2 regions of the Kroppenstedtia sanguinis genome follow, and region 1 is predicted to be linked to the other one. Evidence: riboswitches for the same ligand, from Rfam matches in the RefSeq annotation. Region 1 holds a riboswitch; the other holds the start of a gene.
What was found. Region 1 has a riboswitch for S-adenosylmethionine ahead of JOD24_RS00785 (MFS transporter). Riboswitches for the same ligand answer to the same signal wherever they lie in the genome.

Region 1 (7,179 bases):
AAGTGCGGACAGGTGAGAATTTTTGCGATAGAATCAGCACTGGTTGGGATGATCACCCAAGCAAGAATGGGGAGGAAGACCTGTGGATGAGTTGACAACATCAGCAATTGCCTGCTATAGTTTACGATACTGAGAATCATTATCATGTGTGGGGGTGAAATGGTGAGAACGGAAGGGGATCGACTATATACCGAGGCCTTAGACATCGGATATGGAGATCGTCTGGTTGTTCAGGACCTGAACGTGACCATTCCTGATGGGAAAATAACGACGATCATCGGTGCCAACGGCTGTGGTAAATCTACCCTGTTAAAAGCGATGACGCGAATTATCTCCCCGCAATCCGGAGTGGTTTTGTTGGACGGTGGGGATATTGCACGGGGAGATACAAAAGCGATCGCGCAAAAGATGGCGATCTTGCCACAATCTCCGGAAGGGGCCAAAGGGCTGAGCGTGGCAGAGCTTGTCTCCTATGGTCGTTTTCCTTATCAAAAAGGTTGGGGTCGATGGACCCCAAAAGACCTGGAAGTGATCGACTGGGCGTTGGAAGTGACGGGTACGATGGATTTTAAACACCGCCCCGTGGAGGCATTATCAGGGGGACAACGGCAACGGGTTTGGATAGCGATGGCTTTGGCACAAGAGACTGAACTTATTTTCTTGGATGAGCCGACAACTTATCTCGATTTGGCTCATCAATTGGAAGTGTTGGAGTTGCTGCAAAAACTGAACCTTGAGCAGGGCCGCACCATTATCACAGTCCTTCATGACCTGAATCAAGCAGCTCGTTTTGCTGACTACATCATTGCGATGAAACAAGGCCAGATTGTCAAGGCAGGATCTTGTGAAGAAGTGATCACCCCCGATGTGCTACGTGAAGTTTTCCGAATCGACGCGGTCATCGATCGGGATCCGCGCACAGATCGCCCTATTTGTCTCACTTACGACTTGATCAAAGGAGAAGATCAACCCCATGAAGAGATGGTTCATTCCCCTGTTGTTGACCGTCCTGGTGCTAACCAGCGCTTGCAGCTCGCAAGAGAAAAGTTCGGAAGAAGGGAAGGAGTCACAGAAAACCATCACCTACCAGTCTGAAAATGGCCCTGTGGAGGTCCCTGCGCATCCGAAGCGAGTGGTTGTCCTCGCATCCTTTGCTGGTAACGTCATGGCCTTGGATACTAACTTGGTCGGTGTGGATCCCTATGCCAAGATGAACCCTCTCTGGAAAGACCGGCTGAAGGGTGTGGCTGAGGTATCCGATGAAAACCTGGAAAAAATCGTGGAACTCAACCCGGATTTAATTATCGGTCTCTCCAATACCAAGAACCAGGATAAGTTGAAAGAGATCGCCCCCACTGTGATCTTCACATATAATAAGTTGAACTATCTTGACCAACATATCGAAATCGGTAAGGTGCTCAATAAAGAAAAGGAAGCCACTGCATGGGTGGAAGACTTCAAGAAACGATCCAAAAAAACCGGTCAAGAAATCAAAGATCAGATCGGTGAGGATGCGACGGTTTCTGTCATCGAAAACTTCGATAAACAACTCTCCGTTTTTGGTAAGGATTGGGGACGTGGCACCGAAGTCCTGTACCAAGAGATGGAACTGAACATGCCGAAAAAAGTGAAGGAAAAAGCATTGAAGACGGGTTATCATGCGTTGTCTCCAGAAGTTCTCCCGGAGTTTGCCGGAGACTATCTCGTCATCAGCAAAAATAGTGACTATGATAGCTCGTATATGAAAACCAAGACATTCAAAAACATTCCAGCGGTGAAGAAGGATCGGGTGTTCGTGGTGGACACCAAAGAGTTTATGTTCAACGATCCACTCAGTCTGGACTATCAGCTGAAATTCTTCAAAGAGAAGTTTCTCGGGAAGGCAGGTGGAGAAGATAAGTAATCAAGGGAAAAGTACCCCTCTGTTTTTCTTGAACGCTGATTGAAGGGGGAACAATGGTTCATGAAATCAAGAACATGGGCTTTCCCTGCTTTACTTAGTGGTTTTCTCCTGCTGTTTGTTCTCATGTTTTTTGGAGCGGTGGTGTGGGGAGCTGCAGATACGACGATCTGGGATGTATGGCTGGCGCTCACTTCTTCTGAAACAAAAAAAATGGACATCTTGCGGGAGATCCGCTTTCCCCGAGAAGTGGCTGCCATCGGGGTAGGTGCCGCTTTAGCCGTATCGGGGGCAATTATGCAGGGTATCTCACGAAATCCGCTGGCGGATCCCGGACTGCTGGGTCTGACAGCCGGCGCAAATGCCGCCTTGGCCATTGCCATGGCATGCTTTCCAGGCCTCGACTATTTTGGAATCATGATCGCTTGCTTCATCGGAGCCGGGTTGGCTTCGGCAGTCGTTTTTGGTTTGGGTTCCCTGCAAAAGGGGGGGTCTTCCCCCTCTCGTCTCGTTTTGGCAGGGGCGGCGGTTTCTACATTTTTAGTTGCAGTTTCAGAAGGAGTCTCCCTGGTTTTTAAAATTTCCAAGGATGTCTCCATGTGGACCGCTGGTGGACTGATCGGAACTACATGGACTCAGATTTTATGGGTGATGCCGGTTATCTTCATCGGGATCCTTGTCGCGATTTACTATTCCCGTCAGCTGACCATTCTCAGTCTGGATGAAGAGGTGGCAGTCGGTTTGGGACAAAAAACGCAATACATCAAAGGGATTCTCTTTGTTGTCACCATTTTATTGGCAGGATCCTCTGTATCACTGGCTGGGAACTTGGTTTTTGTAGGCCTGGTGGTTCCCCATTTGGTACGAGCCATCGTGGGCGCGGATTACCGTCTGATCATTCCCTCTGCGGCTATCATCGGGGCTACCTTTATGTTACTGGCGGACACACTGGGACGAACGCTTCAGGCTCCCTATGAAACTCCGGTGGTGGCGATCATCGCTATGATCGGACTTCCCTTCTTTCTCGTCATTGTCCGTAAAGGGGGTCGGGCGTTCTCGTGATCCCAACTTCCACGCGTCGCAAGCAAAAGTATTGGATTTATATGCTGTTTGCTCTGATTGTACTCACAGCATGGATCAGCATGGGGTGGGGACCCGCTTCGCTATCTTATGATCGTCTGATTCCCACTTTGTTCGGTCAAGGGAGTTTTAAAGAAGAGTTCATCCTCTTTTCCCTTCGCCTGCCTCGTCTGCTGATCACCCTGTTGGCCGGGATGGCTCTCGCCTTGTCCGGCGGAGTCTTACAATCGGTGGCTCGCAATGATCTGGCGGATCCGGGGATAATCGGCATTAACTCAGGTGCCGGTGTGGCCATCGCCGTCTTCTTTTTATTTGCCCCGCTGGAGGTGGGGAACTTTGCCTATGCCATTCCCTTCATCGCTTTTGTGGGGGCGTTGGTGACGTCTTTAATCATTTATGGGCTGGCTTACGAAAAACGTACTGGGTTGCAACCGATCCGCCTGATCCTGATTGGGGTGGGATTTTCCACCACGCTCTCAGGGGTGATGACCATCCTCATCTCCTCAGCGGAACAGGAAAAAGTGGATTTTATCGCGAAATGGCTGGCTGGATCCGTTTGGGGAGTCGATTGGCCCTTTGTGTGGGCGATTTTGCCGTGGCTCTTGATCTTGGTCCCTTTTGTCTGGGTCAAATCGAACCCGCTCAATCTCCTCTCCATGGATGAACCGGTGGGGATTGGAGTAGGGTTGCGGGTGAACCGAGAGCGCCTCCTTCTCTTGCTGGCGGCGGTCGCCTTGGCGGCTGCAGCCACCTCGGTGACCGGAGGCATCGCCTTCGTAGGCCTGATGGCACCTCATTTGGCCAAAGCCATTATCGGACATCGGGCACAATTGTATTTGCCGATCTGTCTGTTGCTCGGTGGCTGGCTATTGCTGACGGCGGATACCATCGGAAGAAACTTGGTCGGGCCGGAGGGGGTCCCTGCGGGAGTGATCGTATCGATTATTGGTGCGCCTTATTTTCTCTATCTGTTGTTCAAAAGGACGAATCGCTGGGGAGAGAGATGAGTCATATGGAATCCTCCAGGCGGGTTGTTTTGGATAGGGAGATCGTGTTCACCCCCGTTCCGATGTACCGATCGGGACCAGGATTAATCAACAGCCCTGAATCCCCTTTTTTCTTTTTAGTATAATTTATCTTGACAGAACAGTCGTTTTCGTTTAGGGTTAAATCACAAATTCATATCAGAACATCCTTATCACGAGTCGGGGGAGGAATCTGGTCCGATGATCCCGCGGCAACCTTTATTCGTTTGATCCGAATAAAAAGGTGCCAAGTCCAGCAGGCCTGCAAGGGTCTGGAAGATAAGGAAGAGCGGAATTACAACTAAACCTCTTCCTTAGGAAGAGGTTTTTTAGTTCCGATCAGGTGGGATGCGGGCAACTCTCGCACCTAGGATGTTCATTTTATCTATAAAACATACTAAACACATGCGTTTAGTTATGAATGTGAGGAGGGATTCGGTTGAGCAGTACAGTCGTTGAAACAGAGGCTTCCGAGCCAAGAGCAGAAAATGAAATCCAATCCAAAGAGTATCGCAAGGTGGCCTGGGCCAGTTTTATCGGAACCAGTATCGAGTGGTATGACTTCTATCTGTACGGGTCCTCCGCTGCTCTGATCTTCCCCGCCTTATTTTTTCCCACTATTGATCCGCTGTACGGTACCATCGCAGCTTTTACCACTTATGCCGTCGGATTTATTGCTCGTCCGCTGGGAAGCGCCGTTTTTGGGCATTTCGGGGACCGGGTGGGACGGAGGAACGTTCTGATGCTCTCCCTCCTCGTGATGGGGGCGGCCACCTTTCTAATCGGTCTGCTGCCCACTCACCAATCGATCGGCATCGGCGCTCCGCTTTTGCTCAGTCTCCTCCGTTTAATTCAGGGTTTCGCAGTCGGCGGGGAATGGGGGGCGGCCGTGGTAATGACCGTGGAACATGCTCCACCTGGGAAGCGCGGATTTTATGGGAGCTTTCCTCAGTTGGGAGTGCCGGTGGGGTTGCTCTTGTCCACACTGGTGTTTTCTCTCTTCTCCAACCAATTGTCCGAGGAGGCTTTCCTGGCTTGGGGATGGCGACTTCCCTTTCTGCTGAGCGCAGTGCTCGTTCTGATCGGAGTCTATGTCCGCTGGAAACTGAGTGAGTCACCAGTGTATTTAAAACAGCGGGCGGAACAGCCTCAGGTGGACACTCATCCGGTGCGGACGGTATGGCGTGAGGAGAAAAAACCGTTGTTATTGACGATCGGCATGAAATTGTTGCAGAACGCATTATTCTACATCTATAGTGTGTTTTTGCTCAGCTATCTCGCGGAAACACTCCAGATGGATTCTTCTGTCGGATTGAATGCGATCATGATCTCATCTGTCGTCGGCTTGATCACTCTGCCCCTGTGGTCCTATGCATCTGACCGGATCGGGCGCAAGCCGGTATATCTATTTGGGGTGATCGCATCCATGTTGTTCATCTTCCCCTTTTTTTGGTTGGTGGACACCGGTTCCGTCCTTTGGATCACTATCGGCGTGGTGCTCGGATTGAATATCTTACACGATGCCATCTACGGTCCTCAGGCTGTTTACTACTCCGAACTATTCGGCACCCAGGTGCGACTGAGCGGAGCCTCGATCGGTTATCAGATCGGAGCCGTCTTGTCAGGCGGTTTGTCACCGATCATTGCTTCCTCCCTATTGGCGGGATTTCATGGGGAGAGTTGGCCCATTGCGATTTATCTGACTGTACTGGGAGTGCTCAGTCTGATTGCCACGCTGTTTGCTCGTGAAACCTATCGCGACTCCTTGACTTAAAGTTTGTAAATTGCCTGAGGCAACTCGGGTTAAAAAATACTGGGGTGAAGGTAGAATGAGTGAAATTATAGCCCTATCGGGAAGCCCGTCGGAACATTCAAGAACCGACTGCGTCCTTAGATTCCTATGTTATCTAGTGGAGAGAGAAGGGTTATCCACTACGCGGATTTCGGTTCGCAACTTTGCGCCGGAGGATCTGGTCTACGCACGCTTCGACAGCCCGCAGATTGAAGCTCTGGCAACCTCTATCCGAGAGGCTCGCGGGCTGATGATCGCCGCCCCGGTCTACAAGGCTTCTTATCCGGGAGTGCTCAAGGCTTTGCTCGATTTATTGCCCCAGGATATTTTAAAAGATACCCCCACCTTTCCCCTCATGACCGGAGGGAGCATGGCCCATCTACTGACGATCGAATACGCGTTAAAGCCCTTGTTGGCCACTATGAAAGCGAAAAACTCACAAGGGGTTTATCTGTTGGATCATCAGGTAGATCGAGAAAAGGAAAGAAACCCGATTCTGGATCCAGGAGCGCTGTGCCGCCTGAAATCTGAATTGTACCGGTTCGTTCAAGAGGTTCAAGAATCGAAAAAAATAAATGGTTGGAGGGACTCCAAATGAAAAAGACGATTCATTTTAATGGTTTTACCCAGAATTCTGTTGCCCCCCATTCCACAGGTCTGTGGAAACATCCAGCAGATCAGGGACATCAGCATGGGAGCCTGAGCTATTGGACAGAGATGGCCCAAATTTTGGAGCGGGGAAAGTTTGATGCCCTGTTCATCGCCGATGTCTATGGAACCTACAGCGTTTACGACCGTAGCCATAAGCCAGCTGTTCAGCGCGGGGTACAATTCCCGATGCATGAACCGTTGCTTCCCATCTCTGCCATGGCCGCCGTGACGGAACATCTCGGATTTGCCCCCACCATTTCGGCCACCTATGCCCAGCCTTATATGCTAGCGAGGCAATTATCCACTTTGGATCATTTGACCGAGGGGCGGATAGCCTGGAATATCGTAACCTCTTATCTGGAGAGTGAAGCGGTCAACCTGGGGCTTGCGGGACGGCTTCCCCATGATGAGCGATATGACCGGGCGGAGGAGTTTCTAGAGGTGGTCTATAAACTATGGGAACAGAGTTGGGAGGAGGATGCGATCCTGCAGGATGTTCTGGAAGACACTTATATCAACCCGGACAAAGTGCATCCGATCCACCATCGCGGAAAATATTTTCAGGTTCCCGGTCCACACCTGGTGAACCCCTCGCCGCAGCGCACCCCTGTCCTATTCCAAGCCGGAGCGTCACCGAGAGGGAGGGACTTTGCCGCGAAGCATGCGGAGGCGGTATTTACCAAACATCATTCCTTGGATTCCTTGCGCAAGTACTCCCAAGACCTTCGGAA
Region 2 (7,179 bases), on a different contig from region 1:
ATGAGCAAAGGCATCTTTCCCCCTGGATCCGCTGGGGGGCCACCTCCAGCTTGATCGCTCTGATCGGCTATTTCTTTGGCGGGATGGCTCCCAGCACGGCGATCCATTTCACTCCGATGTGGGTCGTCCTCGGGTTTGCACTAGCTGTTGTGGCGGTGGGAAGCCGAGGGGAAGAGAGGAGTTCGTCTAGGGGGAGGGTGGCCACATGAAAAAGGTGATGATCTTCAGCTCGGTCCACAGCTGTGATGACTCCCGGGTGTTTTACAAGGAGGCCGTCTCCCTGGCCCGGTCGGGATACCAGGTGGAATTGCATGCGCGGGCTGATTTTGAGCGACGGGAGGAACAGGGAGTGACCCTCATCGGCCTCCCTCCTCCCAAAAGCAGAGTCGCTAGACTGCTGAGTGGATGGCGCCTTTTCCAGCGGGCGCGCTCCAGCGGGGCGGATCGATTTCACTTTCACGATCCCGAGCTGTTGCCGTGGGGGGTTCTTCTCCGCTGGTGGACAGGAGCTCCAGTCATTTACGACGCCCATGAGGATCTTCCTAAACAGATCCATACCAAACCGTGGATTCCAAAGTGGCTACGCAAGCCCCTCTCTAGGATCGCCGATCTCCTGGAGAAAGGGATGGCTCGGCGCCTGTCGGCGGTAGTGACCGCGACAGAGCCGATCGCCCGCAATTTTTCCTCGGGTCCGCAAGTGGTGGTGGTAAAGAACTATCCCCTGCCCTTGGATCCACCACCAGCCAGCGGAGAGGATGAGAAAAACCGGATCTTGTATATCGGCGGGATCTCCTACTTACGGGGGTATCGGGAGATGATCGAGATGATGGATCACCTGCCTCAGGAGTTGGAGGCGGAGCTTCATCTGATCGGCCCTTTGCAACATATCCGGCCAGAGGATCGGGAGGAAAAGTTCCTGCGCCAGAAGGGGGTCACCCTCCATGGAAAGATTCCCTATACCGAGGTGCAACAGTGGCTGGGGAAAGGGAAAGTGGGTTTGGTCTGTCTTCATCCCGTGGAAAACTATCGGGAATCGCTTCCCATCAAAATGTTTGAATATATGGCGGCAGGCTTGCCTGTGATCGCCACCCGCTTTCCTCTGTGGCGGGAGATTGTGGAGGGGAGCGGGGCTGGCCGGACAGTGGATCCCCTTCAACCACAGGAAATAGCGGCTCAAGTGGCTGAGATCCTTCGGAACGATGAACTGCGGAGAAGGATGGGAGTCAAGGGACGGCAGGCGCATCGAGAAGTATATAACTGGCAGGTGGAGGAGAAGAAATTAATACAGCTGTATCAAGGGCTGTAAGGGAGTGAAGTCCAATTGCGTATCTGGATCGCCAATCACTATGCGGCACCCCCTCATCTGGGCGGGATTACCCGGCATTATGAGCTGGCCCAGGAATGGGCGGCAGAAGAACAGGCAGAGGTGACCCTGTGGCTTTCTTCCTTCAATCACACCCGGCGGCGCAGGATCCGAAGAGCGGAACGGGATTCAGTGAAGACCCCCGGTTTTCGTCTCCGGTGGTTGTGGTCTTTTCCCCATACCAGGAATGATTTCCGGCGGGTGTTAAATATGATCAGCTTTTCCTTCCTATTCGTGCTGGTCGGATGTTTCCGCAGGCGGCCGGATCTGCTATTGGCTTCCTCTCCCCACCTGCTCACCCCTTTGGCTGGGTGGGTGTTGTCCAAGGTGAAACGTTGTCCCTTCGTCCTGGAAGTGCGGGATCTGTGGCCGGATACTCTCATTCAGATGAATGGACTGAGAAATCCCCTGGTGATCAAGGCTCTGACCCGCCTGGAATCCTTCCTTTACCGGCGGGCGGATCAAATCATCGTATTGACGGAGTATCAACGCAAGTTCATCGCCGCCAAAGGGATTCCCTCTCATAAAATCTCTTTGATCCCCAACGGAATTGTGCAGGGGTCCTGGCACCCCCGAAAATCGGAGAAAAGGGAATATCGGCGACGGATGGGAGTGGAATCCTATCGGTTTGTCGCCCTTTATGCTGGTGCTCACGGCCCGGCCAATGCACTGGAACACGTTGTCCAGGCGGCTCTTGATCTGCCGACAGGTTGTGCCATCGTGCTGATCGGTGATGGGCCAGAAAAGGAGCGGCTTCGGCAACTGAAAAGAGAGCGGGGGCTGGATCATGTGTACCTGCTGGATCCGGTTCCCAAAGAGGAGATTTACCATTATATCGATGCCGCCGACTGTGGAGTGATCTCCCTCGCAGATCATGAGATTTTCAGAGGGGCCCGCCCCAATAAATTATTTGACTATCTGTATGTAGGCAAACCCGTCATCACCACTGTAGACGGCGAGGTCCGACAGATTGTGGAGGAAAACGGGGTAGGACTCTTCTCTGGTGCGGAGAATTCCCGAGGATTGGCTGAGGCGATCGAGAAATTGATGACCCTGTCCCCAGAGGAACGAGAGCGGATAGCCGAACAGGGTCAACGGTACATCGAGCGCTTTGGCGATCGGAGAAAATTGGCTAAAAAGCTGTTGCGGGAGATGAAAAGCCTGCTCTACCCCGGTGCAAAGCCGATAGAAGAAATCAATCGCTCCGGGTGAAGAGGGCTGGGATGGATCCCCTGCCTCCTGAAGAAAACCTTAACGGAGGGAATCCCGTTTCTTCTATAGAGGAACCACTAGAAGCACTGGAGGATTTCGTACAGGGGCGGAATCCCCTTTACAACAGAGAAGGAGTCATAGATATGAAGGTGTTGGTGACAGGGGGAGCCGGTTTTATCGGCTCCCATATCGTAGATCAATTGTTGGAAAAGGGGCACCAGGTGGTGGTGGTGGATAATCTGTCCACCGGGGAAGAGGAAGTTCTGAGGCCAGAGAGTTCTTTTTACCGGCTGAACATTCAGGATGAAGACATCGACGAGGTGGTGGGTGAGGAGCAACCAGATGCGGTGATCCATCAGGCCGCTCAATCCCAAGTGACCCGCTCCATTGAGGATCCCCTCGCAGATGCCCGAACCAATATTCTGGGTACGATCCGCCTGTTGGAAAGTTGTCGCCGCCACGGGGTGGCCAAATTCATCTATGCTTCATCGGCGGCCATCTATGGTAATCCCCAATATTTGCCCATCGATGAACAACATCCATTGTCGCCATTGGCCCCGTACGGTATTTCCAAAGGAACGCCTGAGGAATATATCCAGGCCTATCATCGTTTGCACGGACTTTCTTTTACGATTTTAAGGTATGCCAATGTGTACGGAATCCGGCAGGTTCCCCATGGGGAAGGGGCCGTCATTTCCATCTTTATCGATCGGCTGTTGCGGGGGCTTCCCTTGACGATCCATGGGGACGGGGAGCAGACTCGGGATTATATTTATGTTGAGGATGTCGCCCGTGCCAATGTGGCGGCATTGGAAGCGGGAGATGGAGAAACTTTCAATCTCGGCACTGGGGTGAATACCTCCCTCAATGATTTGGTACAAACAATGGAAAAAATCAGCGGACGCAAGCTAGCGGTAAACTACGGACCGAACCGGCCCGGCGACATTAAGTACAGTTACTTTAACATTGATCGGGTGAAGTCCGTTTTGAATTGGGAACCGACCATAGATTTGGAAACCGGTTTGGCACGGACTATGGACTTTTACGGTGTTCTGTAACACAACTGTAATCTTTGTGTAAAATAGATGTTCCGATCTATTGTAAAATCGGGACATCTGCAGTATACTGAGTAACAGATTGAACGGCGTTCAGCGACCAGACAGAAACGGATGTAAAAGAACTGTAACATATTTCATCCATAAACCGACCCAATGGAATCATCATACGGTAGGAGTGGTTTGCGGATGCGTTCCAAAGCGGTGGCTTACGAAAGCGATCTGAGGGCGCGAACCGAGAGTTCGCCTTATACGGCAACCGGATATTATCCCTTCCTTAAAAGAGGGTTTGAAGTGGTCTTCTCCATTGCTCTACTGATCTTCATTCTACCGGTGCTGGTGCTGACGGCACTTGCGATCCGGTTGGAATCCAGGGGTCCTGTTTTGTATTCCCAGGAACGGGTGGGGCTGAATGGAAGTCGCTTTCATGTGTACAAGTTGCGTTCCATGCGGACCGATGCGGAGAAAAACGGACCGCAATGGGCGGCCAAAAATGATCCCCGGGTCACACGCGTCGGAAAGTTCATCCGTAAGACCCGGATTGATGAAGTTCCCCAGTTGATCAATGTGTTGCGAGGGGATATGAGTCTGATTGGCCCTCGGCCGGAGCGCCATGTCTTTACCGAGAAGTTTTCCCAGGAGATTCCGGGCTTCAAACAGCGCTTATCAGTGAAGCCGGGATTGACGGGATGGGCACAGGTGAACGGAGGGTATGAGTCAACTCCAGAGGAAAAATTCCAGTTGGATATGTACTATATCCGCAGTCAGTCCCTTGCCTTGGATATGAAAATTTTATGGCGCACGGTTTGGGTGGTTCTGTCGGGAAGCGGTGCCAGATAAATGGAACGGAAAAAAAGGGGGTTGCCACATAGGCAACCCTTTTGCAATGTTTATATGGAATGGGAATGGGAACAGAAGCATCTGAAGCATGGGTATGGAATGTGGCTCCCATTAGAACATCAGACGCAGGGACAGATACAAGAGCAACCACAGCGGGACACTCAAACACGCTGCGTTGAAAATGCCCAACCAAAAGGGTTTGCCAACTGCGGGTGAGTTCATCTGGGGCACCTCCCATACTCCTTTGATATCTTTATTATAAGAGATCTGCCGCCGGATTAGTGATTTTCGGCGCAAATGTAAAGTAAATGTAATCTCCCGAAAAACATCTGAAACAGTAGGCAGTGCGGGGTGAGGGTTGGTTCTGTTAGTAACTATATCCCAGGGCAGGCGTGTTGATTAGCCATATTTTAGGCAGGAACTAAGGTCAGGATGGTGGGGCTTTGATTCGCCTTTGCACCCATAGGGCACAAGTCTCGCCAGGGTCGCTTTCCGCTCCCGGGTCTCGCTATCGTTCTTTGCAAGAGATCGTAGCTATCTCACCATATCCTCGTCCCCTCAAGCCATATTTTACGATGGGGGGCAATAGGAAGAGCGAAAGGATCGTTTCGTTCCTATCATCCACTTTGGGATTAATCAACAGCCCTGATCCCAGGGAGGGAATATCTTCCGTTGACGTGATGGGTGGGTCATGATATCATCACATCTAACATTTGAATACATCGCTTTTCTCTTATCAAGAGAGGTGGAGGGACTGGCCCGATGAAGCCCGGCAACCGACCGATTTGATGGTTAAGGTGCCAATTCCTGCAGAACTTGAAGGTTCTGACAGATGAGAGGAAGGATCCGTGATCGCAAATCGGTCCTTTCCTTGTCTGAGGAAAGGACTTTTTATATGGGGTGGTGATGTACGTGATCCAACTGAAGAACGTGAGTAAATCCTTTACCCTGAGAGATAACGAACCGGTGCAGGCATTGACCGATGTGGATCTCGAGGTGCAAAAGGGTGAGATTTTCGGGATCGTCGGTCGCAGCGGTGCAGGCAAGAGCACCTTGTTGCGGCTGGTGAACGGACTGGAGACCCCCACCCGTGGAGAGGTCCGTGTGGATGGGCAACTGATCTCCAACCTTGGAGAGAAGGAACTGCGAGCCGCCCGTATGAAAATCGGAATGATCTTCCAACATTTTAATTTGCTCTGGTCGCGCACAGTCCGGGAGAATGTAGCATTTCCTCTTGAGGTGGCGGGCCGGCCGAAACAGGAAGTTCGTCATAAAGTGGATGCCCTTTTGGAACGGGTAGGTCTGGCGAACCGGGCGGAAGCTTATCCCGCCCAACTCTCTGGGGGGCAAAAACAGCGGGTCGGTATCGCGCGGGCTTTGGCGAACGATCCCCACGTTTTGCTGTGTGACGAAGCCACATCCGCTCTCGATCCGGAGACCACTTCATCCATTTTGGGACTACTCAAGGAGATCAACCGGGATACAGGCATCTCTTTGCTGTTGATTACTCACGAGATGAGTGTGGTGAAATCGATCTGCCACCGAGTAGCCGTGATGGATGACGGACGGATCGTGGAATCCGGGGAGGTAGACTCGGTGTTCAAACAGCCCAGTCATTCCCTGATCCGCCAATTTGTCCAACAACTGCGGGTGGAAAGGACGGGCGTACAGGACTCCCCTTCCCCTGGAAAGACCGTGATTCGCTGTGATTTTCCCCGCTGGGATCAAGTGTGGAAAATCCTGAGCCCTGCTGTCAGTAGTTCCCGGGTGACCCTCCGGAGCCTAGATGGGGAAGTGGATGAAAGCGGACGGATCTCCGTCCAAATCAGTGGGGAGCCGGGGGAAGTGAATCGTCTCCTCAACCAAATCGGAGAAGATGTGGAATTGGTGGAGGGGAAGGCACATGTTTCATGAAGTGGATTGGCCGTCCGTGTGGCAGGCCACAGGAGAAACTGCTTATATGGTGGGCATTTCCACCTTCTTTACGGCCCTGTTCGGGATTCCGCTGGGAGTCCTATTAGTGGTGACCGAGCGAGGAAATCTTTGGGATCAACCTTGGTTGCAAAAAGTGGTGTCTGCCATTGTGAATATCTTCCGGGCAGTTCCTTTTATTGTGCTCGTGCTGTTTCTGTTTCCCCTGGCACAATTTCTAGTGGGGACCAGTCTGGGGCCGACTGCAGCCACCATTCCCTTGATTGCCGGTGCCGCTCCTTTCTACGCCAGAATGGTGGAAACCGCCTTGCGAGAGGTGGACAAAGGAGTGGTGGAGGCGGCCAGATCTATGGGGACGACTCGCTTTCAGGTGATCAGACGCGTCTTGATTCCAGAAGCGATTCCTGCTCTCGTCTCAGGGCTAACCGTCACTTGTGTGACCCTGGTCAGTTTCTCGGCGATGGCTGGTGTGGTCGGTGGTGGCGGTCTCGGGGACGCCGCTTTTCGCTACGGATTCCAATCTTTCAACGATGGCATGCTATATGTCTGCGGGATTCTCCTGATCTTGATGGTTCAATTGGTTCAATGGTGTGGAGATTGGGTATCCCGTCGTTTGGATAAACGATAAAAGAACGGGGGAAACATGATGAGAAAAGGATGGTCATTGTTACTTTTGGCCTTATCTTTGGTCCTGGCCCTGACGGCCTGTGGTGGTTCGGAAACGGGAGGAACCGATGAGAAACAGATTCTCAAGGTGGGTGCCTCCCAGGTGCCTCA

Region 2: linked by a shared signal. The riboswitch ahead of JOD24_RS06075 (methionine ABC transporter ATP-binding protein) and the one ahead of JOD24_RS00785 (MFS transporter) in region 1 are both predicted to bind S-adenosylmethionine.

The regions. Positions count from the first base shown of each region.
Region 1 is NZ_JBNPXF010000001.1:155,460-162,638, forward strand. It holds gene JOD24_RS00765 (ABC transporter ATP-binding protein) at 163-1,095, shown strand; gene JOD24_RS00770 (iron-hydroxamate ABC transporter substrate-binding protein) at 1,013-1,903, shown strand; gene JOD24_RS00775 (FecCD family ABC transporter permease) at 1,964-2,962, shown strand; gene JOD24_RS00780 (FecCD family ABC transporter permease) at 2,959-3,987, shown strand; SAM riboswitch class I at 4,173-4,291, shown strand; gene JOD24_RS00785 (MFS transporter) at 4,445-5,779, shown strand; gene ssuE (NADPH-dependent FMN reductase) at 5,835-6,395, shown strand; gene JOD24_RS00795 (LLM class flavin-dependent oxidoreductase) at 6,392-7,179, shown strand, end outside.
Region 2 is NZ_JBNPXF010000007.1:58,330-65,508, reverse strand. It holds gene JOD24_RS06100 (O-antigen ligase family protein) at 1-209, shown strand, start outside; gene JOD24_RS06095 (glycosyltransferase family 4 protein) at 206-1,306, shown strand; gene JOD24_RS06090 (glycosyltransferase family 4 protein) at 1,322-2,575, shown strand; gene JOD24_RS06085 (SDR family oxidoreductase) at 2,719-3,633, shown strand; gene JOD24_RS06080 (sugar transferase) at 3,820-4,470, shown strand; SAM riboswitch class I at 5,201-5,309, shown strand; gene JOD24_RS06075 (methionine ABC transporter ATP-binding protein) at 5,383-6,384, shown strand; gene JOD24_RS06070 (methionine ABC transporter permease) at 6,374-7,030, shown strand; gene JOD24_RS06065 (MetQ/NlpA family ABC transporter substrate-binding protein) at 7,049-7,179, shown strand, end outside.